Regions from separate parts of the Kitasatospora sp. NPDC092286 genome, predicted to be linked through region 2. Evidence: riboswitches for the same ligand, from Rfam matches in the RefSeq annotation. Region 2 holds a riboswitch; the other holds the start of a gene.
The links. A riboswitch is a leader RNA that binds a small molecule or an ion and turns the genes downstream of it on or off. The one in region 2 is predicted to bind cobalamin.

Region 1: another riboswitch for cobalamin. It lies ahead of ACIQIB_RS05930 (hypothetical protein); the one in region 2 lies ahead of ACIQIB_RS09105 (ribonucleoside-diphosphate reductase subunit alpha).

Annotation. Positions count from the first base shown of each region.
Region 1 is NZ_JBIVRD010000004.1:17,149-31,181, forward strand. Features, by position in the region: gene metE (5-methyltetrahydropteroyltriglutamate--homocysteine S-methyltransferase) at 1-1,532, shown strand, start outside; gene metF (methylenetetrahydrofolate reductase [NAD(P)H]) at 1,995-2,912, opposite strand; gene folP (dihydropteroate synthase) at 3,097-3,990, shown strand; gene ACIQIB_RS05925 (adenosylcobinamide amidohydrolase) at 4,188-4,976, shown strand; gene ACIQIB_RS05930 (hypothetical protein) at 4,977-6,392, opposite strand; cobalamin riboswitch at 6,503-6,627, opposite strand; cobalamin riboswitch at 6,680-6,819, shown strand; gene ACIQIB_RS05935 (prenyltransferase/squalene oxidase repeat-containing protein) at 6,922-9,804, shown strand; gene ACIQIB_RS05940 (hypothetical protein) at 9,801-10,919, shown strand; gene ACIQIB_RS05945 (energy-coupling factor transporter transmembrane component T) at 10,930-12,159, shown strand; gene ACIQIB_RS05950 (ABC transporter ATP-binding protein) at 12,156-13,799, shown strand; gene ACIQIB_RS05955 (ECF transporter S component) at 13,796-14,033, shown strand, end outside.
Region 2 is NZ_JBIVRD010000007.1:53,187-67,219, forward strand. Features, by position in the region: gene ACIQIB_RS09090 (glycosyltransferase family 2 protein) at 1-449, shown strand, start outside; gene ACIQIB_RS09095 (glycosyl hydrolase) at 455-1,549, shown strand; gene ACIQIB_RS09100 (glycosyltransferase family 39 protein) at 1,546-3,246, shown strand; cobalamin riboswitch at 3,319-3,450, shown strand; gene ACIQIB_RS09105 (ribonucleoside-diphosphate reductase subunit alpha) at 3,614-6,043, shown strand; gene ACIQIB_RS09110 (ribonucleotide-diphosphate reductase subunit beta) at 6,043-7,059, shown strand; gene ACIQIB_RS09115 (DUF397 domain-containing protein) at 7,122-7,346, opposite strand; gene ACIQIB_RS09120 (helix-turn-helix domain-containing protein) at 7,349-8,206, opposite strand; gene ACIQIB_RS09125 (ATP-binding protein) at 8,437-8,868, shown strand; gene ACIQIB_RS09130 (hypothetical protein) at 8,865-9,137, shown strand; gene ACIQIB_RS09135 (hypothetical protein) at 9,386-9,577, shown strand; gene ACIQIB_RS09140 (DUF6879 family protein) at 9,561-10,088, shown strand; gene ACIQIB_RS09145 (helix-turn-helix transcriptional regulator) at 10,085-10,918, shown strand; gene ACIQIB_RS09150 (DUF5753 domain-containing protein) at 11,216-11,824, shown strand; gene ACIQIB_RS09155 (DUF397 domain-containing protein) at 12,189-12,431, shown strand; gene ACIQIB_RS09160 (hypothetical protein) at 12,508-12,927, shown strand; gene ACIQIB_RS09165 (ferritin-like protein) at 13,339-14,033, shown strand, end outside.

The DNA of each region.
Region 1 (14,033 bases), on a different contig from region 2:
TTCTGGCCAAGGCCCCGATCGAGGGCGTCGGGCTCGACTTCACCGGCCCCGGCGCGGCCAACCTCGACGACCTCGCCGCCGTCGGCGGCCTGCCCGGCAAGCGCCTGGTCGCCGGCGTCGTCGACGGCCGCAACATCTGGCTCAACGACCTGGAGAAGTCGCTCTCCGTCCTCGGCACGCTCCTCGGCCTCGCCGACCGGGTGGACGTCGCCCCGTCCTGCTCGCTGCTGCACGTCCCGCTGGACGCCGCCGCCGAGCGCGACCTCGACCCGCAGGTCGCCCGCTGGCTCGCCTTCGCCCGTCAGAAGACCGGCGAGATCACCACCCTCGCCCGGGGCCTGCGCGAGGGCACCGACACCGTGGCGGCCCAACTCGCCGCCAACCGGGCCGACCTGGCCTCCCGCGCCGCCTCCGCGCTCACCCGCGACCCGGCCGTCCGGGCCCGGGTCGCCGCCACCACCGCCGAGGACGCCCGCCGCGCCCAGGCCTACCCCGAGCGCGCCGGGGCCCAGCGCGTCCGCCTCGGCCTGCCGCTGCTGCCGACCACCACCATCGGCTCCTTCCCGCAGACCACCGACCTGCGCACCGCCCGCGCCGACCTGCGCGCCGGCCGGATCGACGACGGCACCTACCAGGACCGGATGCGCGCCGAGGTCCGCGAGGTGATCGCCTATCAGGAGAAGGCCGGGATCGACGTCCTGGTCCACGGCGAGCCCGAACGCAACGACATGGTCCAGTACTTCGCCGAACAGCTCACCGGCTACCTGGCCACCCAGCACGGCTGGGTGCAGTCCTACGGCACCCGCTACGTCCGCCCGCCGGTGCTGGCCGGCGACATCTCGCGGCCCCACGCGATGACCGTCGACTGGTTCCGCTACGCCCAGGACCTGACGGACCGCCCGGTCAAGGGCATGCTCACCGGCCCGGTCACCATGCTCGCCTGGTCCTTCGTCCGCGACGACCAGCCGCTCGCCGACACCGCCCGCCAGGTCGCCCTCGCCCTGCGCGACGAGGTCACCGACCTGGAGGCGGCCGGCGCCGCCGTCGTCCAGGTCGACGAACCCGCCCTGCGCGAGACGCTGCCGCTGCGCGCGGCGGGCCGCCCCGGCTACCTGGCGTGGGCCACCGAGTCCTTCCGGCTCTCCACCTCCGGGGTGCGCGCGGACACCCAGATCCACACCCACATGTGCTACGCGGAGTTCGGCGCGATCATGACCGCGATCGACGACCTCGACGCCGACGTGATCTCCCTGGAGGCGGCCCGTTCGCACATGCAGGTCGCGCACGAGCTGGCCGAGGCCGGCTACCCGCGTGAGGTCGGCCCGGGCGTCTACGACATCCACTCGCCCCGGGTGCCGAGCACCGAGGAGGCCGCGGCCCTGCTCAGGGCCGGACTGGCGGCCATCCCCGCCGAGCGGCTCTGGGTCAACCCCGACTGCGGCCTGAAGACCCGTGGCTGGCCCGAGACCCGCGCCTCGCTCGACCACCTCGTCGAGGCCGCACGCCTGGTCCGTGCCGAGCTGAAGGGCTGACCCGAGCCGAAGCCGACCCCGGTGCCGGGGTGGGGCGGGGGCGACCGTCCCCGCACCCACCCCGTACCGGCTGTCGGCCGGTTCCCCGGATGCGACAGGAGGGGAGCGGTGGGAAGGAAGTTCGAGGCTCGTCGCATCCGTGTGGACGGGCAGGTGATGATCGCCATTCCCGAGAAGGAGTACGCGATCCTGCTGGCCGGCCGTCGGCAGGTCGGAGCACAGGGAGCCCGGATCCGGGTGCTGCAGCACGCCCTCGGCCAGGCTGGCGGCGGCCCAGCCCCACACCTCGCCTGTTGCGGGACCGCCGCTTCCGGGCGGGTCGTCGGCGTCGGACGGCGCGAGCCCTCCGGCGACAGGGGAGACGTGATCGCCTCGCCGCCCGGACCGGTGACGTGGTGGCCGGTGACGTGGCGGCCGGTGGCCCTCCGCCGGGGATCGGGCGGGGGCCACCGGCCACCGGTGTCAGTTCCGGTTGTGCAGGCCGAGATTCTGGTAGATCTCCGTCGTGACCGTGGAGAAGTTCATCGTCATGAAATGGAGCCCGGGAGTGCCCTCGGAAATCAGCCGGCGGCACATCTCGGTGGCGAAGTCGATACCGATGGAGCGGACCTGCTCGGCGTCGTCCTGCGCGTTGGTCATTCTTTCGACGAATGACGGAGGAATGATCGCGGTGCTGAGCTCGGGAATGCGCCGGAGTGACCGGATCGTGGTAATCGGCATGATTTCCGGGATGATCGGGACGGTGCACCCGGCCTTCTCCGCCCGGTCGCGGAACCGGAGATAGCCGTCCACGTCGAAGAACATCTGGGTGATCGCGTAGTCGGCCCCGGCCCGGCACTTCTCCACGAAATGCCGGATATCGCTGTCGCGGTCGTGCGAGCGGGGGTGCGTCTCGGGGAACGCCGCGACGCCGACACAGAACTCGCCGGACTCCTTGATCAGCTCGACCAGCTCCGTCGCGTACGTCACGCCCTCGGGGTGGCGCACCCAGTCGCCCAGCGGGTCGCCGGGCGGATCGCCCCGGAGGGCGAGGATGTTGCGAACGCCCTGGTCAGCGTAGTGGCCGAGGATGTTGCGCAGCTCGGCGACGCTGTGGTTCACCGCGGTCAAATGGGCGACCGGGGTCAGCGTGGTCTCCTGGGCGATCCGCCCGGTGATGCCGACGGTGCGTCCGCGCGTCGATCCACCCGCGCCGTAGGTCACGGAGACGAAGGTGGGTGACAGTGCCTCCAGCCTGCGGATCGCATTCCACAGACCGGCCTCCGCCCGCGCACTGCGGGGAGGCATGAACTCGAACGAGTAGGAGCATTCCCCGGCCGCCAGGAGCTCGCGGATCGGGACTGCCCGGTCGGTCCTCGTACTGGGGGTTCCGAGAGTCATGCGGGATATTGTCGACCGGTGCCGGGAATTCCCATGCGGGTGTCCACCTAGTGATACGCGGGCCCGCCGGGACGCCCGTTCCGGAGGGAGCTCCCGGGCTTCGGGCCGGCTGTTCGGGAGTGCGGTGCGGAATTTGTGCGAGGGTGCTGCGGACAGTGGGTTCCGGGCACGGCACAATGACCTCATGAACGCGTACGAGTACTCGCTCACCGGTGTGGAGAACTGGGGTCGCTGCGGGGTGATGGGCATCGTCAATGTCACCCCGGATTCCTTTTCCGACGGTGGTCTGTGGCTGGATCCCGGCAAGGCGGTCGCCCACGGCCTGGAACTGGCCGCCGGGGGAGCCGACGTGGTGGACGTCGGTGGTGAGTCGACCCGTCCCGGGGCGGCCAGGGTGCCCCTGGAGGAGGAACTGCGCCGCGTGCTGCCCGTCGTCCGGGAGCTGGCGGCGCGGGGAGTGACCGTCAGCGTGGACACGATGCGGGCCGCTGTGGCCGAGGCGGCGGTGGAGGCCGGCGCGCGGATCATCAACGATGTCAGCGGGGGTCGCGCGGACGCCCTGATGGTGTCCGTCGCGGCGAGGACGGGCGTTCCCTTCGTGGTGATGCACTGGCGCGGGCACTCCGCCGCGATGGACGGCCTGGCCGACTACGAGGACGTGGTCGACGAGGTGGTCGGTGAGGTGGCGCGGCAACTGGACGCCATGGTGTCGGCCGGAGTGGACCCCGCCCAGCTGATCGTCGATCCCGGGCTCGGCTTTGCGAAGGGACGGGAGGACGACTGGGCGCTGCTCGCCCGCCTGGACGCCTGGGCCCGGCTCGGCCGTCCCGTCCTGGTGGCGGCCTCGCGCAAGCGCTTCCTCGGGACGCTGCTCGCCGACCCGTCGACCGGCGAGCCCCGGCCCGCCCGGGAGCGCGATGCCGCTACGGCAGCCGTCTCGGCCCTCGCCGCCGCGAAGGGTGTCTGGGCGGTTCGGGTCCATGACGTGTCGGCGAGTGCGGACGCGGTCCGCGTCGAGGCGGCGTTGCGCCGGGCGCTCGCCGGCATGCCCGTCCGGGCCGGTGCGCCGACCCGGTGACGAGCCGCCCGGGCCCGGTGCACGCGGGCCCGGCGCCGCCGCGCACCCGGGCGGTCGGTACTCTTGTCGCCCGGTTTCCGGTCGGCCGGACGGCTCGCGCTGCCCGCCCGCGTGACGCCGCCGGCGGCTCCGGCCCAGCCAGGCCCGGCTCACTCTCACCCGAACTCACCCGAACTCACCCGAAGGCGGCCCGTTCCATGGCGTTCCCGCAGCAGAAGGCGGCCTTCACCGAACCGGTCGGCCGGACCGGCGGGGCGGTGGAGGTCGAGCGGTCCTGCCGGTTCGAGGACGGTGAGTGCCGCCACCTTCTGCTGTGGCGGGCCGGCCCAGGCTGGCGGATGCTCAGCAGCGCGGTGCTCGGGGGCGGCCTCGGCGAGCGGGAGTGGGTGGTCAACGCACAGGTCAGGCCCGGGTACGGCCGGATGGACCCGGACCGCCACCTCGCCGGGCTGGCCACCGGGCTGGGGCTGAGCGGCCCCGGCGCCGGGCTGATGACCGCCGCGCGGGTGGACGACTTCACCTGGGCCTGCGACGGCGGGGTCACCGCGGTGGTGACGACGGGGATCGGGGTGCCGGCCTGGGCGGCCGCCCCCGACCCGGCCGCGGAGGCCGGGGCCGGATTCCCGGGCACGATCAACATCCTGCTGGTGGTGCCCGCCGCGGTGTCGGACGCCGGTCTGGTCAACCTGCTGGCGACGGCGACCGAGGCGAAGGTCCAGGCGCTGGTGGAGGCCGGGTACGACTGTTCCGGGACGCCGTCCGACGCGGTGTGCGTGGCGGTCCGCCGAGCCGGTCCGGGCCAGGTGCCCGAGCCGTTCGGCGGCCCGCGCTCCCGGTGGGGCGCCCGGGCCGCCCGCGCCGTCCACGAGGCCGTCACGCTGGGCGCCGAGCGGGACCGCACAGGCCGGGCACGGGGGGCCGTGCCCGGCCATGCGCGGTTGACTCCGGAGTGCGCCAGGACCTTTGTGCTGTCCGGCGCGCGGTGATCAGCTGCCGAAGCGCAGCGAGACGGTGTCGCCGACGCTGATCACGGTGCTGCGGGCGGCGCCGGTGGCGGCGGCGCCGTCGATGCTCACCTTCCAGCTGGAAGTCCCGCTGTTGGCGGTGCCGTTGACGGCGGTGACGGTGCCGCTGCCGGAGGACGGCGTGACGGCGGTGACGCAGCCGCTCGGGGTCGCCGCCCCGGCGGCGTCGAGGACGGCGCCGAGCGTCGTGGTGGTGCCGGTCGGGGTGACGGTGACCGCGCAGACCCTGGGCGAGCCGGTGCCGTCGTCGACGACCAGGGCGAGCCGGGCGGCGGTGCCGGCGGTGAAGGAACCGGTGGTGGCCCAGGTCGGCTCCCCGGCGGTGGTCGGGGTGGGCGGGGTGGCGGTGAAGCCCGCCCCGGCGACCGCACGCAGCCCGTCGACGGAGGCGTAGGGGGAGGGGGCGGTGTCGGTGGGCAGGTACTTGAAGCCGCCACCGGGCTTGAACTGCTGGGAGATCAGGAAGTCGACCGGGGTCTTGCCGGTGCCGCTGGTGAAGTCGGCGCCCTGGGGGTTGATGCCGCAGGCGTTGAGACCGGAGACGGCCCAGCCGTTGGAGTCGGTGTTGGCGCCGAACATCGAGTTGAAGGCGCCGGAGGCGACGAGCTTGCCCTTGAGGAAGTTCTTGGCGGCGACGATCGCGGGGTCGGTGCCGGGCACGCCGCTGCTGCACAGCGAGGCCATGGCGGCGCCGGTCATGTCGATGTCACCGGCCTGGGCGAGTGCGGCCGGATCGCCGGCGGCCTTGCCGAAGTTCCAGCCCCCGTCGTTGTGCTGGTTGGCGCGGACCGCCGTGACCGAGGCGTCGAGCAGGGCCTGCGGCACCCGCTGGGCACCGCTCTGCGTCCTGGCGCCGCCGAGGGCGAGCAGGCCGAACACGGTGCCGTTGAAGTTGGCGGACGGGCCGTAGTAACCGGGCTCGGCGGTCTGCCAGTAGGCGGCGACGTCCGCGATGAGGTTGCGGCCGGGGCCGACGCGCGCGGGGTCGATCCCGGCGGCGTAGGCGTTGAGGACGCCCCGCTCGTAGTCGGTGACGACGGGCGCGGCGCTCGGCCAGGTGGTGGCGGCGAGCTGGTTGCGGTACACCAGGCGGGCGTTCCTGGTGGCGTCGCCGCCCGGGGCCACGTCCGCCGCGGCGGTGCCGGCGGCCGCCAGCGCGCTGAACGCCCACTCGTTGGAGAGGCCCCCGCCGGTGACGTAGCTGCCGTCGGCGGCCTGGAGGGACTTCAGATAGGTGACGCCGGTGCTCTTCGAGGTGGCTGTCTGGGCCGGGGTGGCGGTCGCGTGGGCGGGGACGGCGGAGAGCAGCAGGGCGCCGGCCGTTATCGGGACGGCCACCGCGGAGGAGACGCGCGAGGAGGAGAGGAGGGACGACACGGGGCGGGCTCCTTGGAGTGATGGGCGCCGACCCGGCTCCGGGCCCCGGGGCTCCCTCGGGAGTTCGGCGGCCGGAGCGGCCGCCGCCCGGATCGCGTGGGCAGGCTTTCGCCGGTGGTACGTGGCCGGGCGGGCATTCGGGCTCGGGACGGCGGAACCGCCCCATACCGTTGCGCGTCAGCCCTGGAATCGCACCAGGTTCCCCCGCTCGGCCACCGGGGACGCTACCGCACGGTGCCGCCACCGGCGAGGTGTCCAAGGCGACATGACGACTCATTGACGGCCGACGCGGGAGCGTGGTCTGATGAACCGTTTTTCATCCTCGGCAGTAGGGGAAGCCGGTCCAACTCCGGCGCTGACCCGCAACCGTAGATCCGCCCCTCCGGGCGGATGAGCCGGACTGCCTGCGCCGAGGGCCTGTTCAGAAGCACTTGCGTCGTCGAGGACTACGACGCGGTCGGGACGGTCCCCATGCCGGGGAGCCGTCGGCTGCGCCGTGACACCCCGTCGACCGATCAGGGAGTCGCCGGTGAGGGTCAACAGCACGCGCACACGTCACAGAGCCCGGGGTCTGACGTCCCTGCTGGCCACCGGCGCCGTCGCTGCCGCCGCGGGCGGTACGGTCCTGCTCGGCCACCCCGGTACCGCGGCCGCCGACCCGATCGAGGAGTGCACCGCCACCACCGGCGCGATCGTCGCCGTGGACTTCGGCCACTGGGGCGGCGGGGTCGTCCGCGGCTGCGACGCCCACCCCACCACCGGGATGAACCTGCTGCACAACGCCGGCTTCACCACCACCGGCACCGAGCACGACGGCCCGGCGTTCATCTGCCGGCTCGGCAACGGCACCTTCAACAGCGGCACCCAGTACCCGACAGCCGCCGAGGAGCCCTGCGTCAACACCCCACAGGCCACCGCGTACTGGTCGTACTGGATCGCCGAACCCGGTCGGCAGACCTGGTCCTACAGCCAGTTCGGCGCCGCCACCCAGAAGCCGAAGCCCGGCGAGGTCGAGGCCTGGGTGTACGGCGGCACCGACATCGGCGGCACCAGCGGGGCACCCTCCTTCACCCCGGACTCCGTCCGCGCCGAGAACGGCGCCGGTCCGTCCCCCTCGGCCTCCGCCTCCCCCTCGGCGTCCATCTCCCCCTCGACGTCCCCGAGCCCGACCGGCCCGTCGCCCGCCGCGGGCGACCCCGTCGCGGCGGCCGCCTGGCTGGCCGGCCGGCTCGTCGACGGCGACCACATGGAGAACTGGGCCTTCGAGGGCCCCGACCTCCCCCGGACGTCCCTCACCGCGATCGCCCTCGCCGCCGCCGGGACGGAGGACCCGGCCCTGCGCAAGGTCCTCGCCTACCTCGCCGCCCACACCGACGCGTTCCTCCTCCCGGACGGGCCGTCCGCCAAGCCCGACGCCAGGGCCGCCGCGCTGCTGGCCCTGGTCGCCGAGAGCACCGGCGGCAACCCCCGTGCCTTCGGCGGCCGCGACCTGATCGCCGCGCTCACCGACCACGTCTGTGCCTCGGCCGGCGAGAACGGCAAGTGCACCGCCGCCGGGGACTTCCACGGTGCGGCCTCGCCCTGGGTCCAGGCCCTGGGCGTCATCGCCCTGCAGCGGGCCGAGGTCGCTCCGCCCGCCTCGGCGCTCACCCGGTTCACGGCGCTCCAGTGCGCCGACGGCGGCATCGCCGGAGCGATGATCGTGGCGGGCGACTACTGCGAGTCCGATCCGTCCGGCACCGCTCTCGCCGTTCTCGCCCTGCGCAAGGCCGGCGGCTTCGAGCAGACGGCGAAGAAGGCCGCCGACCAACTGGCCGCGAGCCAGCAGGCCGACGGCTCCTACCTCCCCTACACCGGCGCCGCGGGCGGCGACACCGGCAGCACCGCCCGCGTGGCCCAGGCTCTCAAGGCCACCGGCCGGAGCGCCGGACAGACCGCCGCCAGGACCTGGCTCGCCGCCCGGCAGGGCCAGGACGGCGGCTTCGGCACCGACGAGTCGACCACCGAGTCCGACCCGGACGCCACCGAACAGGCCATCCTCGCGCTGACCGGCACCGACCCGACCGGCGTCCGGCACGACCCGAACGCGGCCACGACCGCGCCGCCCGGCCCGCACCCCGGGAAGACCCCCGATCTCGGCAAGGGCAGCGCCTACCTGACCGACCCGGCACGCCTGATCGACGGTCACTACTACGAGGCCTTCCCGGCCTTCGCCGACTTCGGCCTCACCATCGACGGCGCCTACGCCCTCGCCGCCACCGGCGCGGACGACGCGGCCCTGCGCAGGATCGTCGACTTCCTGGACCAGCAGGGCAAGGACGCCGGCGACCGAACCGTCAACGACTGGACGGGCATCGGCACCGAGTACGCCGGCGGCGGCTCGATCGGCAAGGAGGCGCTGCTCGCCGAGATCACCGGCCGCGACCCGCGCGCCTTCGGCGGCCACGACCTGATCGCCGCCCTCGCCACGGCGGTCTGCGCCCAGACGAACCCGGACACCGGCTGCGCGGCGCCCGGCAACTACACCTACGCCACCTCGGTCTTCTCCCAGGCGCTCGGCATCATGGCCCAGCTGCGCGCCGGGGAGACCAGGCCGGCCGCCGCGCCGGTCGCCTACCTGAAGAGCCTCCAGCACGCCGACGGCTCCTGGCCGAGCCTGATCCCCGCCACCGGGGACTCCGACGTGGACAGCACCGCCATGGCGGCCATGGCCCTCGCCCTCGCTCCCGGGGATGACGGCGCCCAGGCCGTGGACAAGGCCCTCGGCTGGCTGGCCGGCAAGCAGGAGGCCGACGGCGGCTTCCCCGGCGCGGCCGGTGACTCCACCAACTCGGCCGCCCTCGCGATCCAGGGGATGACGCTGCGTCAGAGCGCCTACGCCGGCCCGATCGCCAAGGCGCTGGACTTCCTCGCCGGCCAGCAGAACAGCGACGGCGGCTTCAACGTCGCCACGAGCGGACAGCGCGGCTCGGACGTCCGGGCCTCCACCCAGGCGGTGGGCGGCGCCACCGGGATCTCCTTCGGCACCCTCCGGCGGGACCTCGGCAGCACGCCCACTCCGACCGGTTCGCCGACGGCGACGCCGAGTTCGACGCCGACGGGCTCCCCGACGGAGACCGGATCCCCGGCCCCGACCGGCTCACCCACGACCGCCCCGACCGCCCCGGCCACCGCGGACACCGGGACGCCCGGTGTGTCCGGCGGGCCCGTCCCGGGCGACCCCGGATACCCGGCCCAGCCCGGCGTACCCGGAAACCGCGTGCCCGGCACGGCCGACGGCGGCAGCCTCGCCCGCACCGGGACGGACACACCGGCCCTGATGGCAGCCGCCGGGCTGCTGGTCGGCGCCGGAGCCGCAGCCGTCCTCGCCGCCCGCCGCCGCGCGGCCTCCGCACCCGGGCGCCACCGGTGATCCGGCGGACCGGCCGGCTGCTCGGGGCCGTTGCCACGACGCTCGCCCTCGCCTTCGGCGGGCTCGGGGTGGCGGCTGCCCCGGCGGTGGCGGCCCCGCTGCCGATCGAACAGTGCACCACCACCTCCGGCGTGGTGCTCGCCGTCGACTTCGGCAAGTGGGGCGGCCCGCTGCTGCGCTCCTGCGGCACCACCCCCACCACCGGCTACACCCTGCTCAACCAGGGGGGCTGGAAGACCACCGGGACGGGGCACGACGGCCCGGCGTTCATCTGCCGGATCGGTTACAGCGGCTACCAGGGCGGCAAGCAGTTCCCCACCCCGGATCAGGAGAAGTGCGTCCTCACACCGCCCGCCACGGCCTACTGGTCGTACTGGCACGCGGACCCGGGTGAGAACACCTGGTCGTACAGCCAGCTCGGCGCGATGAGCTATCGGCCGAAGCCCGGCAGCGTCGACCTGTGGATCTTCGGCGGGACCAACATCGAGGGCACCGAAGGACGTCCCGCCTTCTCGCCCGACACCGTCCGCGCGCACAACACCGCACCGGGCGGCGGAGCGGACGCCACCCCGGAGCCGCCCAGGCCGCCGGCCGGCGCCGGTTCGGCCGGCGGCAGTGGCTCCGGTAGTGGCTCCGGCGGTGGAGGCACCGCCGGCGGCAGCGGCGGCGGCACCGGGGGGACGTCCGGCGGTTCGGCCTCCGGCGGTTCGGTCACCGGCGGCACCGGTGGCGGCGGCACGAAACGTCCGCCCGCCGCCGGGACTCCGGGAGGCACGGGCCGTACCGAACCGGCGATCCCGCCGGCCGGGCTGCCCGAGCAGACCACCCCCGCACCCGATCCGGCCGCGTCCGTGCCCGCGCCCGACGAGACCCCTGCCCAGGTTCCGTCCGACACCCCGTCGGCCACCGACACCGCACCACCGCCGTCCACGGACCCGGCGACCCCGGCCCCGTCCGCCGACGCCGGCGGTCCGGCCGTGGTGAACGCCGCCCCGGTCGCCGACGCCCCGCACGACGCGGGCCCGATCGCGCCCGTGGTCGCCGGAGTCGTGCTCGTGGCCGCCCTCGGCACCGCCACCGTCATCGCCGCGCGCCGCCGCCGACGGGCCGAGTGATTCCGTGACCGTGCTCGACCGACCCGGCACCGGGTCCCCGCAGTCCGCCCCCGGGCGGGCCGCGGGGGCCGGGCGACTCCCGCGCAACCTGCACCCGCTGGCCTGGTGGGCCTGGGCCCTGGCCCTGGCCACCGCGGCCAGCCGCACCACCAATCCGCTGCTCCTGTTCCTGGTGCTCGCCGTCCTCGGCTACGTGGTCACCGCCCGCCGTACCGAGGCCCCGTGGGCCCGCGGCTTCAAGTACTACCTGTGGCTCGCCCTGACCGTGGTGGCGATCCGGGTGGTCTTCCGGTGCGTCTTCGCCACCGGCATCACCCCCCACGACCACCTGCTCTTCTCGCTCCCGCACATCCCCACCCCCGACTGGTACGCGGGCATCCGGATCGGCGGCCCGGTCTCCCTGGAGGCCACCCTCTCGGCCGCCACCGACGGCCTGCGGCTCGCCTGCCTGCTCTGCTGCATCGGCGCGGCGAACACCCTGGCCAATCCCAAACGGGCCCTGCGCGTGCTCCCCGGCGCCCTCTACGAGCTGGGCGTGGCCGTGACGGTCTCGATCAGCGTCGCCCCGCAGCTGGTGCAGAGCGTCCAACGGGTGGTTCGCGCGAGGCGGTTGCGCGCCGGGCGGAGCAAGGGCATCCGGGCTCTGCGCAGCATCGTCGTCCCGGTGCTGGAGGACGCGCTGGAACGCTCGCTGCACCTGGCCGCAGCGATGGACTCCCGGGGCTACGGCCGCTCCGGCACCGCCACCCGCGCGTCCCGCCGGGCCACCGGCGCGCTGATGCTGCTCGGCATGATCGGTCTCTGCGCGGGCGTGTACGGGCTGCTGGACGGAACCGCCCCCGCCGCGCTGGGGCTGCCGGCCCTGCTCGCGGGCTCGCTGCTGTGCGCGGCCGGCCTGGCGCTCGGCGGCCGACGGGTACGCCGCACCACCTACCGGCCGGACCCGTGGCGGTCCGCCGAGTGGGGCGTCGCCGGCTGCGGAGTGGCGGCCGCGACCCTGCTGTTCGTCACCGTGGGGTACGACGCCACCGACCTCAACCCGTCGCTCTACCCGCTGAGCTGGCCGAGCCTGCCGGTCGTCCCCGTGCTGGCCCTGCTGCTGGCCGGTGCCGCCGGGGTCATCGCCCCGCCCCCGGGCCGCACACCCGAACCCCCGGCCGTGCCCCGGCAGCGGGCCGCCGACCGTACCACCGGGGACCGCCGTACCGGCGGCCGCACGCACACCGAGGTGACCAAGTGATCCGTTTCGACCAGGTCGGCGTGGTGTACGAGGGCGCGGCCGCACCGACACTGCGCGACGTCGACCTGCACATCCCGGAGGGCGAACTCTGCCTGGTGGTCGGGCGCACCGGCGCCGGCAAGTCCACCCTGCTCGGCGCGGTCAACGGCCTCGTCCCGCACTTCACCGGCGGCACCCTGTCGGGCCGGGTCACCGTCGACGGCCGGGACACCGCCCACCACCCGCCGCGCGAACTCGCCGACGTGGTCGGCGTGGTCGGACAGGACCCGCTGGCCGGCTTCGTCACCGACACCGTCGAGGAGGAACTCGCCTACGCCATGGAGCAGTTGGCGATCCCCCCGGAGACGATGCGCAAACGCGTCGAGGAGACCCTCGACCTGCTCGGCCTCGCCGACCTGCGGTACCGCGCGCTGCACGAGCTCTCCGGCGGACAGCAGCAGCGCGTCGCCATCGGTTCCGTGCTCACCGCCCACCCCCGGGTCCTGGTCCTGGACGAGCCCACCTCCGCACTCGACCCGACCGCAGCCGAAGAGGTCCTGGCGGCCGTCACCCGGCTGGTGCACGACCTCGGCGTCACCGTCCTGCTCGCCGAACACCGCCTGGAACGGGTCGTCCAGTACGCCGACCGCGTCGCCTACCTCCCCGGTGACGGCACCGTCGCCCACGGACCGCCCGCCGAGATCTTCACCGGCACGGCGATCGCGCCACCGGTCGTCGACCTCGGCCGGCTGGCCGGCTGGCACCCGCTGCCGCTGTCCGTCCGCGACGCCCGCCGGGCCGCCGCACCGCTCAGGGAACGCCTCTCCGGCCACCCCGCCCCGCCGCCGCGCCGCGAACCCGCCGGAGGACGGACGGTGCTGACCGCCGAGCGGATCGTCGTGCGCTACGGCCAGGTGGCCGCCGTCCGGGAGGTGGACCTGGAGCTGCGGGCCGGCCAGGTCACCGCGCTGATGGGCCGCAACGGCTCCGGCAAGTCCTCCCTGCTCTGGGCCCTGCAGGGCTCCGGCCCGCGGCAGGGCGGCACCGTCAAGGTCGCCCGGGCCGAAGGCGGACCGGCCAGGGACCCGAAACGGCTCCCGGCCGTCGAGGCCCGCCAACTCGTCGGGCTGGTCCCGCAGACCCCGACGGACCTGCTCTACCTGGAGTCGGTGGCCCAGGAACTGGCCCAGGCGGACCAGGACGCCGCGGGCCGGCCGGCGCCGGCCGCCCGGCGGATCCTGGACCGGCTGGCCCCCGGCATCCCCGACGGCACCCACCCCCGCGACCTCTCCGAGGGGCAGAAGCTGGCCCTGGTCCTGGCGGTCCAGCTGGCCGCCGCGCCGGAGGTGGTCCTGCTGGACGAACCCACCCGAGGACTGGACTACCACGCGAAGGAGGCGCTGATCGGCATCGTCGACGGGATCGCCGCCGACGGGCACACCGTCGTCGTCTCCACCCACGACGTCGAGTTCGTCGCCGCGGCCGCGGACCGGGTGGTGGTGATGGCCGAGGGCGAGACCGTCGCCGACGGCCCGACCGCCGAAGTGATCGTCGCCTCACCCACCTTCGCCCCCCAGACCGCCAAGATCCTCGCCCCGCTGCCCTATCTGACCAGCCGTCAGGTCGCCCGGGCCCTGGGCGGGCTGGAGGCCGGCCGGTGACCGCCCCCACCCGGGCGGCCGTCCGGATCCCCGGCCGGGCCCGCATCGTCGTGGCCCTCGCCGCGTTCATCGGCCTGACCGCCTTCACCTGGCCGTTCGTCGTCGCCCCGGGAACGTTCGGCTCCTCCTACGCGCCGCCGCTCATCTTCGGCGCCCTGCTGATCCTGGTCCTCGCCGTCGTCATCGCCGAGATCTCCGCCGGCGGCATCGACGCCAAGGCGCTCGCCATGCTCG
Region 2 (14,033 bases):
TCGTCTCCCCGCTCATCCCGATCGTGCTGCTGCTGGCCAGACCCGACCTGATCCGCTGGCAGAACACCATGCTGGTGCTGCCCGGCCTGCTCTACGCGACCGTCGTCTTCCCGCTCTGGCACCGCAACCCCTACCGGCTGGAGGCCTGGGCCGCCCGCATGATGTACGGCTGGGCGCACGTCTTCGCCATCTGGGACATCGTGCGCCGCAACCGGATGGCCTGGCAGCCGACCGGCTCCAGCGGGGCCAAGAAGAACAAGACCCGGCGGTTCTGGATCGGCATGACCGTCTGGAGCGGCGGGACGGCCGTGCTCTGGGTCGGCATCGGCATATGGCGGATGCTCACGATGGGCCCGCTCAACTTCACCCTCGTCCTCGCGTCCGGCCTCTTCTACGCGACCATCGTGGGCCGGGTCCTCGTCCAACCGCGCCCCACGGAAGCTGTGTGATCGCCATGTCCGCCCACCCCCGACGGGCCGGCCGGTACCGTCGGCTGACGCTCCCACTGCTGACGGCCGCACTGCTGCTCGTCACCGCCTGCGGCCCCGAGGACCCGGGCTTCGCGATGCAGGACACCGAGGACCTCGCCCAGCCCGCGCCGGCCGCCGCCGCCACCCCCGGCGCCGCCACCCCGAACGCGTCGGGCGCCCCGAGCGCGCCGGCGAAGCCGAAGGCCGTCCCGGTCGGCGTCCCGTACGACGTCACCCCGCTGCTCAAGCCGGCCGGCAAGTACCTGGGCGCCGCGCTGCCCGACGTGCCCGGCTCGATGGACGCGCTGGCCCCCTACACCGCCGCGATCGGCAAACAGCCGAACGTCCTGGAGTACTACGCCCACTGGCGGGGCGGCTTCGACACCGCGGGAGTCCGCCGGATCTACGAGGCCGGGGCCCTGCCCTACATGGCGTGGGAGCCGCTCGACCACTCGCTGGCGGGGATCGCGGCCGGCGAGACCGACGACTACGTCCGGGGCGTGGCCAAGGCCGTGGCCAGGCTCGACCTGCCCATCGCCGTCAGCATCGCGCACGAGATGAACGGCGACTGGTACCCGTGGGGGCGGCAGGCCGCCAGCCCTGAGGACTTCGTCGCGGCCTGGCGCCACGTCCACGACATCTTCGACCGGGCCGGCGCGACCAATGTCATCTGGGTCTGGAGCCCGAACATCACCGACCCCGCGCCCAACACCCGGCTGGCGCCGTACTACCCCGGCGACACCTACGTCGACTGGGCCGGCATGACCGGCTACTTCACCCGCACCGGCCCGAAGACCTTCGACACCCTGTACGGGCCCACCATGGCCGAGATCCGCACCTTCAGCAAGAAGCCCTTCTTCATCAGCGAGACCGCCTCGGAGCAGGGCAAACGCCAGCGCGCGGACATAGACCAGCTCTTCTCCGGCCTCGAAGCGCACGACGACGTCATCGGCTTCGTCTGGTTCAACATCGTCAAGCGGGCGGACTGGCGCGTCGAGGCCGTCCCGGACACCCTCGCCGCCTTCAGGCAACGCGTGGCCGACCCCCGCTACGGCTTCGACATCAGGAACCCACGATGAGCGCGGCCTCCGAGCCACCCCTGACCCCGGACAGCCCCGTCCCTGCCCCCGGCGGCACCGCGACGCGCGCCGGGAGCAGCCGCCCCCGGCCGGACGCGGACACCCTGCCCCGGCCCGCCGCCGAGCGGGGCACCGCCGCCCCCGAGGACGACAACCAGGCCGTCGAGCTGGCGCCGTACACCATCCCGCAGGTCCCCGCGATCGGCTGGGACCCGGCCCCCAGCCCCCGGCGCCGCTGGATAGCCCGCGGTCTGCTGCTCGCCGTGCTGATCGTCCAGGCCGCGCTCTCGCTGCGCCTGCTGGCCGCCGCGCACCCCGACGAGGCCGCGACCATGGTGGCCGGCCGCCAGCAGCTCGCCCACCTGCTGCACGGCACCGCCGTCACCTCCGACCTGGTCGGCCGGACACCCGGCTCGCCCTGGCTGTACCCGCCGCTGGCCGGCGCCGCCGCCAACGCCAACGGCATCTTCGGCGCCCGGGTACTCAGTCTCTGCTTCGCCCTGCTGACCACCGTGCTGCTGTACTCGCTGACCCGCCGGCTCTTCAACGAGCGGGTGGCCATCTGCTCCATCGCCGCCTACGCGGTGGTGCAGTCGACCGTCGTCGTCGGCTTCTACGCCGCCCCCGAGGCGCCGGCCGTTCTTCTGGTCGCCCTCGCGGCCTGGATCACGGTGTTCACCGCCCGCCGCCCGGTGGCCCTGGTCCTGCTCGCCGCACCGGCCGCCGCCCTCGCCTGCGCGGTCGCGTACGCCTCGACGCTCGCCATGCCCGCCCTGGCCGCCCTCGCGCTGGCCACCGCCTGGCCGCACCGGCGGCTCGGCCCGGCCGCCCTGCGCGCGCTGCTGCTCGCCGCCGGCACGGCCGGCGCGCTGCTCCCCTTCGGCGTACTCGGCACGATCGCGGGATGGTCCCCGGCCCGCGGCCAGGCCGGCCGCACGGTCGGCGGGATCCTCCTGGACACCGTCCAGTGGGGCGGCCTGTTCACCGTCCTCGCGGTGGCCGGCACGATCGCCTACGTCCGCCGCGAGCAGATGCACGAGTCCCCGGAGAACGGCGGCGTCACCACCACCCGGGCCCAGCGCGCGCTGCTGGGCACCGCGCTGACCGCCACCGCGCTGCTGGTCCCGGCGATCCACCTGGCGCTGGGCTCCTCCGGGGCGATGTTCCGCCACCTCGGCTTCGGGATGCTGCTCGCCGCCCCGCTGGCCGGGGTCGGCCTCACCCGGCTGGTCGGCGCGCACTTCCGCCACCCGCAGCTGGGCATCCTGGTGTGGGTCGCCCTGCTCGCGCTGGGCCTCGAACAGTCCGCGCTGCGCTACCAGAACGGGCCCGACTCCGGGCGGCTGCTCGCCGTCCTGCGGGTGCACGCCGAACCGCAGGGCCGCTACCTCACCGAGGTCGACGGACTCGCCGAGTACTACCTGGGCACCGTCAGTACACCTGAGCAGTGGGTCTCGGCGCGCAACGGGACCGACTACCGGGACGCCGCCGGGGTGCAGCACCACGGCGACGACGGCAGCGCGGCCGCCATCCGGGACGGCTGGTTCACCATGGTCGTCCTCGACAGCACCGCGCCGGCTGCCACGGACCGCGCCCTGGCGGCCGCTCTGGCCGCCGGCGGACAGTACCGGCTGATCGCCCAGTTCACCTCGCCGACGGGCGACTCCAGCACCTACAAGGTCTACCTGAAGCACTGACGCCCCGCCGAGCCTGTCCGGGCTCGCGACACGACGGCCACAACATATGGTGCCGCCACAGTCGACCGCCACTAGATGTATGCTCACTCCTGCTGTCGACGCAGGGGAACCCGGTGCGAGTCCGGGACTGCCCCGCAGCGGTGTGCGGGCCTCTGGAAGCAGGGCCCGCGAGTCCGAGTACCTGCCGGCGGCGTGCCACCGGCCTCCCCGCAGAGGCCCCGAAGCACTGCACCACGTCCGGGCCTCGCGGGCGGGCCGGGGATGACACTGTCGCGCGACGCCACCGGGCGTTCGCGCCGTGCTCCCCTGCCCCGAACGGTCCGGCACCCCGATGCACCGACGCCGATCGCCGCCAGGAGAGAGCGCCTTGACCACCGCTGCCTCAGCCACCCTGCCCGCCCAGGGTTCCAGCTTCGCCCCCGTCGACCCGACGGTCTCCGACCCCGGCGGTGCGCTGCTCCGGCTGCTGACCGACCGCAGCGCCGATCTCCCCCAGGTGGACCCCGGCCATGTCGCCGCCGCCGCGCTGCGCGGCCGCCACGCCGGCTCGGACTTCGCCGAGCTGCGCGGGCTGGCCGTGGACGCCGCCGCGTCGATGATCGCCGAGGACCCGCAGTACTCGAAGCTGGCCGCGCGCCTGCTCGCGCTGGAGATCGTCGACGAGGCGGTCAGCCAGGGCTCGGTCTCCTTCTCCGCCTCGGTCGCGGTCGGCCACGCCGAGGGCCTGATCGGCGACACCACCGCCGCCTTCGTCGCCAAGCACGCCGCGACCCTGGACGCGCTCGTCGACCCGCGGGGCGACGACCGCTTCGAGTACTTCGGCCTGCGCACCGTGCAGTCCCGCTACCTGCTGCGCCACCCGATCACCCGCAAGGTGGTCGAGACCCCGCAGCACTTCCTGCTCCGCGTCGCCAGCGGCCTGGCGGTCGGCGACAACGAGCAGTCGGTGCGCGAGGTGGCCGAGCTGTACGGCCTGATGAGCCGGCTGGAGTACCTGACCTCCTCCCCGACCCTGTTCAACTCCGGCACCCGGCACCCGCAGATGTCGAGCTGCTACCTGCTCGACTCCCCGCTGGACAACCTGGACTCGATCTACTCCCGGTACGCCCAGATCGCCCGTCTCTCCAAGCACGCCGGCGGCATCGGCCTGTCCTACTCGCGGATCCGCTCGCGCGGCAGCCTGATCCGGGGCACCAACGGCAAGTCCAACGGCATCGTCCCGTTCCTGCGCACCCTCGACTCCTCGGTCGCCGCCGTCAACCAGGGCGGCCGCCGCAAGGGCGCGGCCTGCGTCTACCTGGAGACCTGGCACGCGGACATCGAGGAGTTCCTGGAGCTGCGCGACAACACCGGTGAGGAGGCGCGCCGCACGCACAACCTCAACCTGGCGCACTGGATCCCGGACGAGTTCATGCGCCGGGTCAACGCCAACGCCGACTGGTCGCTGTTCTCCCCCGCCGACGTGCCCGAGCTGGTCGACCTCTGGGGTGCCGAGTTCGACGAGGCGTACCTGAAGGCCGAGCAGTCCGGCAAGGCCGTCCGCACCATCCCCGCGCAGACCCTGTACGCCCGGATGATGCGCACCCTGGCGCAGACCGGCAACGGCTGGATGACCTTCAAGGACGCCTCCAACCGCGCCGCCAACCAGACCGCGCTGCCCGGCCGCACGGTGCACAGCTCCAACCTCTGCACCGAGATCCTGGAGGTCACGGACGACTCCGAGACCGCCGTCTGCAACCTCGGCTCGGTCAACCTCGGCGCCCACGTCGCCGCCGGCGCCACCGCCGACGACCTGCTGAACGCGCTGGACTGGGACCGCCTGGACGCCACCGTCCGCACCGCCGTCACCTTCCTCGACCGCGTGGTGGACATCAACTTCTACCCGACCCCCGAGGCCGGTGCCTCCAACTCCCGCTGGCGCCCGGTGGGCCTCGGCGTGATGGGCCTGCAGGACGTCTTCTTCCAGCTGCGGATCGACTTCGACTCCGCCGAGGCGAAGCGGCTCTCCACCCTCATCGCCGAGCGCATCATGCTCACCGCGTACGAGCGCTCCAGCGAGCTGGCCGAGCAGCTGGGCCGCCACGAGGCGTACGGCGAGACCCGGGCCGCCCGCGGCGAGCTGCACATCGACCACTTCCCGAGCGCCGCTCCGGAGTGGGCCGACCGCTGGGCCGCCCTGCGGACCAGGCTCGCCGAGACCGGCCTGCGCAACTCGCTGCTGCTGGCCATCGCGCCGACCGCGACCATCGCCTCGATCGCCGGCGTCTACGAGTGCATCGAGCCGCAGGTCTCCAACCTGTTCAAGCGCGAGACCCTCTCCGGCGAGTTCCTCCAGGTCAACCCGTACCTGGTGCGCGAGCTGAAGGAGCTCGGCGTCTGGGACCAGCAGACCCGGGACGCGCTGCGCGACGCCAACGGCTCCGTCCAGGACCTCAACTGGCTGCCCGCCGAGGTCCGCTCGCTCTACCGCACGGCCTGGGAGCTGCCCCAGCGCGCGCTGATCGACCTGGCCGCCGCCCGGATGCCGTACATCGACCAGAGCCAGTCGCTGAACCTCTTCATGGCCGCGCCCACCATCGGCAAGCTCAGCTCGATGTACGCGTACGCCTGGAAGGTCGGTCTGAAGACCACCTACTACCTGCGCTCGCGCCCGGCGACCCGGATCGCCCAGGCCGCCTCGGGCGCCGCCCGCGCCGCCGCCCCCGTCCCGGTGGCGTCCCCGACCCTCACGCCGGAGGAGGAGGCCGCCCTGGCCTGCTCCCTGGAGAACCCCGAGTCCTGCGAGGCCTGCCAGTAATGTCCGACGATCGCCAGAAGATGCTGCTCGACCCCGGCTTCGAGCTGACCCTGCGCCCGATGCGCTACCCGTCGTTCTACGACCGGTACCGCGACGCGATCAAGAACACCTGGACCGTCGAGGAGGTGGACCTGCACTCCGACGTCGCCGACCTGGCCAAGCTGAGCGAGGGCGAGCGCCACCTGATCGGCCGGCTGGTGGCGTTCTTCGCCACCGGTGACTCGATCGTCTCCAACAACGTGGTGCTGAGCCTCTACAAGCACATCAACTCGCCCGAGGCCCGGCTCTACCTGTCCCGGCAGCTGTTCGAGGAGGCCGTGCACGTCCAGTTCTATCTGACGCTGCTCGACACCTACCTGCCCGACCCCGAGGACCGCGCGGCGGCCTTCGACGCGGTGGAGAACATCCCCTCCATCCGCCAGAAGGCGCAGTTCTGCTTCAAGTACATGAACGCGGTCGACCACATCGACTCGCTGCAGACGAAGGAGGACAGGCGGGCGTTCCTGCTCAACCTGATCTGCTTCGCGGCGTGTGTGGAGGGGCTGTTCTTCTACGGCGCGTTCGCGTACGTGTACTGGTTCCGGTCGCGTGGTCTGCTGCACGGCCTGGCCACCGGTACGAACTGGGTGTTCCGCGACGAGTCCATGCACATGGACTTCGCGATGTCGGTCGTGGACACCGTTCGCGAGGAGGAGCCCGACCTCTTCGACGACGAGATGGCCAAGCAGGTGACGGAGATGCTGGAGGAGGCCGTCGAGGCCGAGCTCCAGTTCGCCCAGGACCTGTGCGGCGACGGCCTGGCCGGCATGAACACCGAGTCGATGCGGCAGTACCTGGAGGCCGTGGCGGACCAGCGCCTCGCGCGGCTCGGTCTGCCGATCCGGTACGGGTCGACCAACCCGTTCGGCTTCATGGAGCTCCAGAACGTGCAGGAGCTGACCAACTTCTTCGAGCGCCGGGTGTCGGCGTACCAGGTGGCGGTCGAGGGCTCGGTCGCCTTCGACGACGACTTCTAAAGAAGAAGACGAGACGACGCTGCCCCGCACGGCCTGTGGCCGTGCGGGGCAGCGCTGTTGGTTCAGAGGGACGGAAACTCCCCGCCCTTGACCCCGGCGAGGAACGACGACCACGCCTCGGCCGCGAACAGCAGCGCGGGCCCGTCCGGGTCCTTGGAGTCACGTACGGGCACAGCGCCGATCAGACCACTGGCCACCTCGATGCAATCGCTCTGTGCGCCGGAGTAGGAGGACTTGCACCACTCAAGTCCGGCAGCGGAAACAGACGGCAGGAACATACTCACCATTTCTAGACCTTGTCCTTTGCACGCTCGATGAGTGCGGCCGATTCGGTGCGCGGCAGCGACTCCGCCAGAGCACGGCGAAACAGGTTGGTGTACTTGAACACTTCCTCCGGCTCCTCGATGTAGAGCGTGCTGAGGAGGCTGTCGACGTACACCACATCCGTCTCTGTCGCCTCGGGGAAGCTCAGGATGGCAACAGGGCCGAAGAGTGCAGCGTGAACGTCAGATTCCTCCGGCAGGACCTGGACGTTGATGTTCGGCTGTTCGGCACTCGCCATCAGGAAGTCGAGTTGCTCCCGCATGACCGACCGGCCACCAATCCGATGCTTCAGCACGGATTCCGAGAGAACGACCCACATGCGAAGTGGCGCCTCCCGCGTCAGCACTGCCCGCCGTTCCTGACGAACCTTCGTGAGCCGCTCGACCTGCTCCGCGGTCGCATCCTCTATCTGGGCACGGACCACCGCACGCGTGTAGTCCTCCGTCTGCAGCAGTCCCGGCACCAGGAACGTCTGGATGCTGTACATGTCCGACGCGTCGGATTCCAGCGCGATGTAGTCGGCATAGAGCGGCGACAGCGTGTCCGAGTAGCGGTCCCACCATCCACGCAGACGACCTTCGCGCGACAGTGCCTCCAGCCTGCTGCGGGTCGCCGACTCCACCACCCCGTACAGGTCGAGCAGCAGCCGAAGATCCACCAACCGAATCCCTGACTGCGCGGCCTCGATTCGACTGATCTTGCTCTCGGCGCAGGCAAGCTGCCGAGCCGACTGGGCAATCGTCAGATCCGCTTCCGCCCGCAGCTCCTTGAGCGTTCGAGCCAGCCGTCGCTGCCGAACTGTCGGATTCCGGTTCACGGGCACCGTCGCGACCTCCCCACTTCTGTGATCTGCCAGTCTGCCCTCCCCTGCCACCCGACAACAATCTTTGACCGGTTCCAAAGTGGGGACTTGCACTTTGGAAGCCCCCAGGAGCATGCTACTCAACGTAGCTCACCATTCGACACAGCGTGATGATTGTGGGCTCATCACCCGGGCATCCCCATGCCTTCTTCAGTCGTCTTCACCCCTCACCCCTCAGAGGTGGCGCCGCCATGCCTGAAACCGTCTCCCCCGCCCCCACCGAACACGCCTGCTGGCTCCCCCGGCACCGAAAGTCCGCCGGCGCGGCCCGCCAGGAGCTGCACCACTTCCTCGCCCACCACCAGGGCGTCGAATACCTGCTCTACACCGGCGAGTTGCTGCTTTCCGAGCTGGTCGCCAACGCCGTGCAGCACGCCCGTACGCCCCAGGGCCGCCTGATCCAGATCCGTTTCGGACTCTCCGAAAACCTCCTGCGCATCGAAGTCCACGACGCCGACAGCGAGAAGCCCGCGCTCCGAACCACCTCCACCTCCGACGAATCCGGCCGAGGGCTGTTCCTCGTCAAGGAGTTGGCCGCCCAGTGGGGCTGCTGCCCGCGTGCGGGCGGCATCGGCAAGTTCATCTGGTGCCACATCTCCGCCCCCGCCGAGGCCGCCGCGTGAACGCCGTGCGGGCCGAGATCACCGGCATCATGCTCCCGACCGTCTTCCCGAGCCTCGACCACGCGCTCCCCGTCCTCTGGGAGCACGTCCGAACGCGCCCGATCCGCGCGGCCCACCGCGACTTCATCCGCCTCTGCATCGGCCCCGGCGGCGGCGACGGTGTCGCCCGCTGCCTCACCCGCGGCGGCCTCTGGAGCATGACCCTCTGCATCGGCGAGCTCACCGACTGGACCGCCCACCCGATCACCATCACCACCCACCAGCCCTGAACTCCCCCGCCCCGCCCGCGGGGCCTGCACCTTGCTTCGACGCCGCACCACCACGGCCGAGCCACAGCCATCCGTTCCGGCGGACCCTTGCCCCCCGCAAGGGTCCGCCACAGAAGCGGCACCGTCGTAGCTGAACTTTTGAGTGCCTGTTCGAAGTTGAGCTGGTTTCCAGTATCGGAAACGCGAACCTCTTGCCTGCGCCCGGCTCAACTCGGGAGCATCGTCGGGAGACCGAGCGAGGAGACAACGTGGAGCTGACACGGCTTGTGGGTTCCTGCGACGAGGGCGAGTGCCCGACGCTCTACCTGACGGACCGAGGCACCCTCGCCGTCCAGGGCGAGCATCTGACCGAGCACGATCTTAAGATTCCGGCGCACGAGACGCTGGTCGAAATTCCCATTGAACTCGTTCGAAAGGCCATCCGTGACAACCTCATCTAGGACCCTCGGAGACTGGTTCTCGAATTTCAATCGAGAGGCGTTCCGGCTGGAAACGCTGGACGACTACAGCCAGTCCGGCGGAGTGGACGCCTATCACGCCTTCCTCGCAGGCGAGGAGCAACCGGAGGGCTACAAGTCCGCTGGCTGGGTCACGACCGTAGCCGATGCCACCCAGGCCGGTAAGCGCATGTATCGGGTGCACGTCCTCTCTCGCCCGCTCACGGATTACCTCCGGTTCGAGCTCGCGTGGGGATACCACCGCAACATGGCGGCTGGTGAAGAGTTCTTCATCCTCGACACCACAGGCCAGGAGAACCCTGTTCCCGAGGCGCCGGACTTCTGGCTCTTTGATGACGAGACCGTTGCCGAGATGAACTATGACGGCAACGGAAAGTATCGCGGAACTGGATTCCTCACCGGCAGCCGGATCGCCCAGTTCAAGGCATACCGTGACATTGCGATGGCGAAATCCGTCCCGTTCACGGAATGGTGGGCCGAACACGGCGAGTGAACAGAACACGGCTCGGGGCAGCACTGCGGGAACTTCGGCAGGCTTCTGGCAAGGAAGCCAAGGCCGTGGCCCGTGGCGCTGTCATGTCCCCGAGCAAGTTGAGCAAGATTGAAACTGGCAAGGTACCACCCACCGTCGCAGACGTGGAACGCATCCTTACGGCCATAGGCGTGTCCGACGAGGTCAAGGCCGAGTACATGGCCGCTGCGAGAGCCGAGGCCACGGAGACGACGGCCTGGCGCCTGATCCGACGTCTGGGGCACCACCGCAAGCAGCAGCAGATCAAAGCGCTGGACGACTCGACCGAGCTTCTTCGCGTGTTCCAGCCGTCTCTTGTTCCTGGGCTGCTTCAGACCCCCGAATACGTGCGAGCCGTATTCGGGAGGAAAGACCTCAGTGAGGAGCAGCTGTCTCGGGCGGTTTCAGCGCGGCTTGTAAGACAACAGTCCCTCTACGACGCCACCAAGACGCTGCAGTTCGTCATCACCGAGCCCGTTCTTCGCTGGCGCCTCGTTCCCGCCGCGATGATGGCCGGACAGCTGGACCGCATCATCTCCGCTTCCCGCCTCGGCCATGTCGACATTCGGGTCGTTCCGCTGGCTGCACCTCAGTCCGACGTGCCGGCGCACTCCTTTGTCATCCGCGATGACCGCATGGTCACGGTCGAGACCGTGCACGCTGAGGTAACGGTCACCGACCCGCGCGACATTGAGGTGTACGTGCGGAAGTTCAACGGGTTCTCCGACGCCGCCGTGTCCGGCGACGTGATGCGGCACATGCTCGAAGACATCCGGGACGAGTTCCTGGGGGACCAGGAAGGCGCCCCGTAGCACCTCCCATCTCACCGCCAACGCTTGGCAAATGGTTCCGACGGCCCCCTTGCTCCTCGCAAGGGGGCCGCAGGAAGTCAGCCGTATGGTCCCCCTGAAAATCCACAACGCCTTTGTGGCGCTTCCTCGTTGGCCGGCAGGATTCCTGGGCGAGATCTTCAGTCCAGAACGGGAAACGCCTCCCTCCCACCGGGACAGGGCTTCATGCAGATCCCTGGCATCGTGACCAAGAAGCCGAGGGAGTAGCGATGGACAACAGGTCGGATTCAACACGGATCGCGGGTACAGAGTGCACGAGTGGGCTTCCCGTCATCGGGAGACGCCGCAGGATCTCTGCCGATAGCCGAGTCACCCGACAGGAACCGACCCCAGCAGGCCTTCGCGGCGCAGGAAGTCGGCCGGTCCGAGTTGATTCCCGGGTTGCTCCAGAGCGCCGAATACGTCTCGGCCGTTTTCGCCCTGCACCCAGAGTTGTCGTCAGAGGCCAAGACAAAGACCATCGCGGCTCGACTGGAGCGCCAGGCCGTCCTGTACGACCGCCATCGAGAGTTCCATTTCGTCATCTGCGAACATGTACTGCGGTGGCGGATATGCCCTCCCGCCGCCATGGCCACACAGCTCGATCGCCTGGTGTCACTGTCCCGACTTCCCAATGTGACCATCGGAGTTCTTCCTCTCTCCAGGCTCATGCCTGACTTCCCGATGACCTGCTTCAGCATGTATGACGATCGCCTGGCCATCGTGGAGACGTTCCATTCGGAGATCACCACGCACGATCCGAGGGACGTCGGAATCTACTTGTCAAAATTCGCCGCATTCGATGCTGCGGCACTATATGAAGATGACATGCGCGCACTGACCGAAGGAATCCGAGACGAGTTCTTTCAGGAACAGGAAAGCGCGTAGGAATCTCCCCGCATCTCTCGTAATTTGGTGACTCGCCGAAACGATCCGAGAGTCACGGGAGCACTCCATGTCCGCCGCCGATCTCGCACAGCCGGCCGACACGAACTGTCCGCCGAAGCGTCGCCGTACCCACGCGGAACTCATGGAGCGGATCGGCGACAACCCGGTCCGGAAGGACCTGGCGATCGGCCATCTGGCCGAGCTGGTGGGGTGCGGGACGGCAGGGCCCTGGCCCGACCGCTGTTCGAACCGGGTACCTCGCCGTGACCGCCTCCCGCGGCTCCTCCCCTTGAGTCTTCCCGCCCAAGTCCTGGGCGGGACGGGGCCGTTCCATGCCCCGAAGTGATACCGGAAGGTGCAGGCGATGACTGAGCGCAACCTGTACGAACTCGACCTCTCGCAGGTCGAGTTCAACCGTGCGTGCGGCGGCAACCAGGGCGGGGGTGACGACGGCGAGTCGTGTGTGACCCTCGGCGTCGTGCCGCAGGCCCCGGGTGTCTTCGCCCTGGGCGACAGCAAGCGTCCCGACCACCAGCCGCTGCTGTTCACCGTCGAGGAGCTGACCGAGGCCGGGATCGACCCGGCGCGGTTCGGTCTGTCCGTCTGAAGCCCCCTGACAGCCCCGGCCGCCCGCAGCCCCGTGCGGCCGGCCGGGGCACCAACGCCACCGAGGAGAAGCGCAGTTGCACTTCCACGGCTACGAATGGGCCGGCGACGGCCGACTCCTCGCCAAGGAGTCGGAGCGCCGACCGATCGAGAGCGGCGGGTTCCGGCTCTCGGAGCTACCGCCGATGATGACGGGCTGGTGGCTGCTGCGGCCGACCTCCCAGCTCCGGGGCACCTGGGAGACGCCGACCGATGCGGCCGACTGGCTCGCGCAACGGTACGGGGAGCACACACCGGGCGGTGATCCCTGGCTGCCGATCGAGGCACGGCGGCTCCGCGCGGTCGAACAACTGGCCAGGGCCGCTGACGTCGTGTGGTCCCGATGGATCTCCGACAGCCGCTGGACGGGCCACTACGCAATCGCCTGCCCCAACCGCACCTGGCCGAATATCCCCTGCCCCACCAAGCACGCCGCCCGGCCGCCGGCCTCGGACTGACACAGCGCCCCGCCCCGCCCGGCGCCCACGCCGGGCGGGGCGGCCACATCCGCGCGTGGCCCCATGCACAGGAAGTCGGCCGGTCCGACTCCCTGCGCACATGCTCCGTCGGCCCCAGTGGCCCGGACACCGCATCGATCGCCACCGCGACCGGGCGCGGCCCCTGCCCGTAGACCGCGGTCACCCCCGGCTCGCCGTACCGGTGCCAGGACGCGCTGTCCTCCCGGCCCCTCGAAACGCCGGCGACCACCCCACCCGGAGCAGCCTCGACCGGCTCGGGGGCCATCCCGAACCGCAACGGCCCGACCCCCACCATCCGGATGAACTCCCGGGCCACACCGGCAGCACACGCGTACGCACGATCCGCCCCCCGCTACGGTCCGGCGCACAGCCGAACGAAAGGGGTACGCCGTGACGACCGGAATCCTGGACTACCGGAGCGACGCGATCGTCCAGCTCATGAACATCCCGGAGGAGGACTGGACCGGGCAGGAGCTCAAGGACGCGCTCCAGCGGGCGATCATGCTGGAGTTGTCGACCATCCCGCCGTACGCCACCGCGCTCTGGTCGATCACCGATCCGGACAACAGCCAGCCGGTCCGCCACACCATCCGTGAGATCGTCTTCGACGAGATGTCGCACTTCGGCCTGGTCTGCAACATGCTCACCAGCATCGGCGGCACCGTCGTCCTCACCGACCCCGCCACGGTGCCGAAGTACCCGGGCGAGCTGCCGGGTGGCGTCAACCCCGGGCTGGAGGTCTTCCTCAGCGGGCTGACCCGCGAGTCGGCGGGCCTCTTCTCCGACATCGAGAAGCCCGAGAACCCGCTCGCCTTCGCCGCCGACGGCAATACGATCGGCGCCTTCTACCAGCGGATCGTCAATGTCTTCCCGAACTTCGCCCACCTCCTCACCGGGCAGCGGCAGGTGAGCTTCCCGCTCGGGTCGAGCCACGGCGCCGGCAACGACATCGTCCCGATGAACACCATCGACGACGTCCTGAAGGCGCTCGACATCATCCGGACCCAGGGCGAGGGCACCGACGCCTCCCCGGACAACCCCTTCCCCGGCGCCCCCGGCGAACTCGCCCACTACTACGCCTTCAA